2 regions of the Enterococcus sp. AZ128 genome follow, and region 2 is predicted to be linked to the other one. Evidence: riboswitches for the same ligand, from Rfam matches in the RefSeq annotation. Region 2 holds a riboswitch; the other holds the start of a gene.

Region 1 (2,400 bases), on a different contig from region 2:
CAGTTGTTTCAGCTTGTTTAGGTTGGTCGCCTTCCGAATGTTCATAAGGTTGTTGATGGGTACGAGTAACCTTTCCCGCTTTTGGAAGAATCACCATTAGTAAAAGATAGAGTAAAATTGGCGCACCTTCTAAGAAAAAGCAACTAAAAACAAAGACTACACGTGCAATCGTAGGATCGATTCCAAAGTATTCTGCAACTCCTGCTAGTGTACCTGTTAACACTCGATTGTTTTGTGATTTCGTCATTCTTTTCATCATTTTAATTCTCTCCTTTTATTTTCCAAAAACACTATTTTTGTAATCTCATCTACCCTTAGATGTAATTCATTTTGAAATTCCTATTTGCGATCTGTTTTTATCTTATGTCTATATTATGCGTAATTCTCATTGATTCGTCATAGGCCAAAAGACCTATTTTTTGTCTAGTCATTTGGTAGGAGCTTTTCTATTTCTTTTTTCTGGCAGCAGACGCCTTTACCACTCGGTTCAAATAAGCGCAGTATTTAGTGAAGTATGATAAAGTAATTCCATTAGAAAATTTTTTTCAATTTACTGTCAGAAAGGGATGATTACTTGATTCAAATTCGCGAGATGATACTTCAAGACAAACCGAGATTACAACAGCTATACTTAGAAAGTCGCCGAGCAACGTTCTATTGGGATGATCCGGAGTTGATGCATATAGAAGATTTCGATCATGATACAGAAGATGAACGCATCTTTGTAGCAGAGGCGCAGCAAACAATTATCGGCTTTATTTCTTTGTATGTACCAGATAATTTTATTCATTGTTTATTCGTAGATGATGATTATAAGGGCAACGGGGCTGGTCATCGACTGTTAAAAGAGGCCAAACGACAGTTGCAACTACCGATGACTTTGAAGTGCTTGTCCCGAAACAAACCTGCTCTTGCTTTCTACGAAAAAGAAGGTTGGCAAAAGCTCCATGAAGTAAAAATCCATGATGCCTATTGGAATATGATTTATCGCTAATTGTTTCTTCCATTTAGTATATCCTGTCCAGTGCAAGTAAAAAACGCTTGCATTTTCTCATACAACATGTGAAAATAAACACAATAAGTTCTTCAGGGCAGGGTTTAATTCCCGACCGGCGGTGATAGTCCGCGAGCCTTTTGGCTGACTCAGTGCAATTCTGAGACCGACAGTACAGTCTGGATGGAAGAAGAAAAACGTGTGTTTGTTGATCCTTCAGATAACAAACGCTATTTGACGAATCAATACACCTTTTTCTACTTTGACTGTGCCTTGCAAATGTTGTTGTAAGGTTCTTTTTTATGCTTCAAGAAAGGTGTGTTGAAATGAAATTTACTGCCAGAAAGCTAGTGATGATCGCCATTTTTGGTGCACTCTCCTACGTATTAATGCTCTTCAAGTTTCCGTTGCCATTCATGCCGCCGTTTATGGATTTTGATTTGGCGGGGGTTCCTGAACTATTAGGAACTTTTCTGTTAGGTCCTGTTTCAGGGATTTTCATCGTATTGATCAAGCTTTTAATCAAACTAGCAACAGTCGGAACGGCCTCGATGTTTACCGGAGAGATCCAAAATTTTATTTTGAGTCTCAGTTTTATTTTACCGGCAAGTTGGATATACCAGCGCTCAACGAATAAGGGCTCTGCTTTAAAAGGTATGCTGGCGGGAACTGTCGTCGCTACATTTGTGGCCTGCTTATCAAATGTCTATTTTATTATCCCCTTTTATACGAAATTGTATGGCTTATCGATGGAAGCGATCATTGCTATGACACAAGCAGTCAACCCAATGGTAGATAGTGTTTGGAAATTGGTTGTAATCGGCATTATTCCCTTCAACGTAATCAAATACGGAGTTACTACCGCGGTCGTTTATTTTTCATTAGATCGTTTACGGGCAATTTTTCTTAGAAGGGAGTTTTTATAGTGGAATTTCAAACAGCAGTGGAACAATTTTATAAAAAACTGGGAAGAAAAAAAATTATGGCATTAGCTACTAGCTTAAATGATCATGTAATGGTACGAAATGTCAGTGTCATTATCCATGAAGAAAAAATTCTCTTTAAGACGGATAAAAATTTCCGTAAAACCAAGCAATTATTGGAAAATCCTCAAATAGCTATTTGCTACTGGGGCATTCAAATTGAAGGTACGGCTGTTAATCATGGATTAGTAGTTGATCAAGAAGATCACACTTTTCAAACCTTGTATCAGAAATACTGGGAGAAAAGCTATAATGCCTATCCCCATAAGGAAAGCGAAATCCTGATTGAAGTGATCCCAAAATTGGTAGAAATCTGGGATCAAGATGAGGATGACAAGGGATTTCAACTGCTTATTGATTTTGAACAGGAAAAAGCAGAGATTGCGAATTATGATTAGATAACGAAAAAGAAGCAAGCTACGA
Region 2 (2,400 bases):
CCATTATTGCTTATAAACAACCTGTGACTCGCTCTGAAATTGATGAACTACGGGGAGTTCAATCAAGCGGAGCTGTACAGACATTAGTGGCACGACAATTGATTGAAGAAAAGGGCCGTGTTGATGGGCCCGGACGAGCTATTTTATATGGAACAAGCTCCTATTTCATGGACTATTTTGGTCTAAAAGATATGGAGGAATTACCGGATGTTCAAAAAATGGAAGAAGATTTAGCGGATGAGAATGAACCTCTGGATTTATTTTATGGCCGCTTTAAAGAAGAGGATGAACAATAATGGAGAGATTGCAAAAAGTTATTGCCCATGCAGGGATTGCGTCGCGTCGTAAAGCAGAAGCTTATATTACAGATGGACGGGTCAAGGTAAATGGAGACATAGTTAAAGAATTAGGGACAAAAGTTGGAAAGAAAGATATCATTGAAGTCGACGGTGTGCCGATTTATCAAGAAGAACCTGTTTATTATTTATTTTATAAGCCTCGTGGGGTTATTTCTGCGGTGACCGATGATAAAAATAGAAAAGTTGTGACGGATTATTTTTCTGCAGTACCTGAAAGAATTTATCCTGTAGGTCGATTAGACTACGACACATCAGGGGTCTTACTTTTAACCAATGATGGAGATTTTTCACAACGTTTAGCTCATCCAAAACATCAAGTTGATAAGGTTTATGTGGCGAAAGTGAAAGGCTATGCTGAAAAAAGAAATCTATTGCCATTAACAAAAGGAATTCGTATCGAAGGCAAGAGGACGGCACCAGCCCGATTTGAAATTCTTTCAACGGATAAAAAGGCTGAAACAAGTATTGTAGAGTTGACGATCCATGAAGGACGCAACCATCAAGTTAAAAATATGTTAGCGGCAGTAGGATTCCCTGTTCAAAAATTGAAACGTGAACGTTATGGTGACTTAACCTTACAGGGGCTTCGTCCAGGAGAATATCGCCGTTTAAATACGAAAGAAATCAATACGTTATTACACCAATCAAAATAGCTGAAATCATTTACTTGTTTTTTGATAGTAAAATTGTTATAGTGAGTTTACAATAAAAATAATTTAAGGTTCGTCTTCAGGGGCAGGGTGAAAATCCCGACCGGCGGTAATAGTCCGCGAACTGCGCAAGCAGCCGAATCGGTGTAATTCCGATACCGACAGTACAGTCTGGATAAAGAAGATAGAGCTTATTTGAGTGAGTCTGAATTCAAGTAACTCTATGCTTTTCTGAAGCATAGAGTTTTTTTGCGAAAAATAGCACTCAAATAGTTCGTTGAAGATGATTCCAAAATGGAGGATTTCACATGAAGAACTTACGATTACAAAAAATGACAGCAGTAGCAGTGGCAGCAGCAATGGGATTGATTTTACAATTTATTGCTTTTCCGATTATTCCAATGTTTCCCTTTTTAAAGTTAGATTTTAGTGATATACCAGTATTAATTAATATGTTTATCTTCGGTCCCTTAACGGGTATTGCAACTGCATTTATTCGATCGCTGCTCCACTTAACTATGAGCGGTTTTTCTATAGATAACATGATTGGTGATTTTGCTAGCTTCTTTGCATCAACTTTGTATACATTGCCAATTTTCTTAATGTTTAGGAAAAAAACAACTTCAAAACGAGTGTTGGGTCTTGGATTAGGAATTTTAGCAATGACAGTATTTATGAGTATTGCGAATTATTTTGTTATCACCCCTCTTTACTTAAAAGCTTTTGGGCTCTCTGCTGGTCAAATGCTAGGTATGGGTCTAGGTCGTTATATTCTTGTAGGCATCGTTCCGTTTAATATACTCAAAGGAGTAATTGTCAGTGGAGTTTTCTTAGTATTACACGCAAAATTATTGCCTTGGTTGTCGAAAAAAACGTTAACTTCTCAACATCATTCAGTGTAACTGTTTCATGAAAGCAAAAATCTCAGACTAAGTGTCTGAGATTTTTTTTGCTGATATATGTTATTATGAATTCTGATATAGGATAGCATGAGATGGGCATCGCTTGGCGGACTGAATGACTGCAGATTGTTGATCTGCGGGAATAAACTCGTGATTCCTCCCTGGTTCGCCGATAAAAAGGACAAGACCATCATCTGTATAATCAAAAATTTCTGGCGCGATCGTTTGACATAAACCACAAGCGATACAACGGTCAGGAATGATTTCGCATTTCATTTTTTTCACCTTCCACAGGAGATTTTACTATGACTTTATTTATTTTAACGTTATTTCAGACTGGCTACAAGTTAAGAACCTCTACGTTATATCATTTATTAACAGGTAAAAGAACTAGTTCAGTTTTGCTTCATGGTTTTTTTTATGGAAATTTGGCTTATTTAGGTGCGTTCCCAAGTTTTAAAGAGGACAAATTTCAAAAAGAACTGGGGC

Evidence for each region. A riboswitch is a leader RNA that binds a small molecule or an ion and turns the genes downstream of it on or off. The one in region 2 is predicted to bind FMN.
Region 1: linked by a shared signal. The riboswitch ahead of IGI38_RS13385 (ECF transporter S component) and the one ahead of IGI38_RS07370 (ECF transporter S component) in region 2 are both predicted to bind FMN.

The regions. Positions count from the first base shown of each region.
Region 1 covers NZ_JBIORZ010000002.1:316,887-319,286, forward strand. Annotated here, with positions in the region: gene IGI38_RS13375 (PspC domain-containing protein) at 1-259, opposite strand, end outside; gene IGI38_RS13380 (GNAT family N-acetyltransferase) at 575-994, shown strand; FMN riboswitch at 1,079-1,193, shown strand; gene IGI38_RS13385 (ECF transporter S component) at 1,321-1,920, shown strand; gene IGI38_RS13390 (pyridoxamine 5'-phosphate oxidase family protein) at 1,920-2,375, shown strand.
Region 2 covers NZ_JBIORZ010000001.1:1,506,721-1,509,120, reverse strand. Annotated here, with positions in the region: gene scpB (SMC-Scp complex subunit ScpB) at 1-296, shown strand, start outside; gene IGI38_RS07375 (pseudouridine synthase) at 296-1,012, shown strand; FMN riboswitch at 1,081-1,199, shown strand; gene IGI38_RS07370 (ECF transporter S component) at 1,318-1,911, shown strand; gene IGI38_RS07365 (ferredoxin) at 1,975-2,187, opposite strand; gene IGI38_RS07360 (helix-turn-helix domain-containing protein) at 2,217-2,400, shown strand, end outside.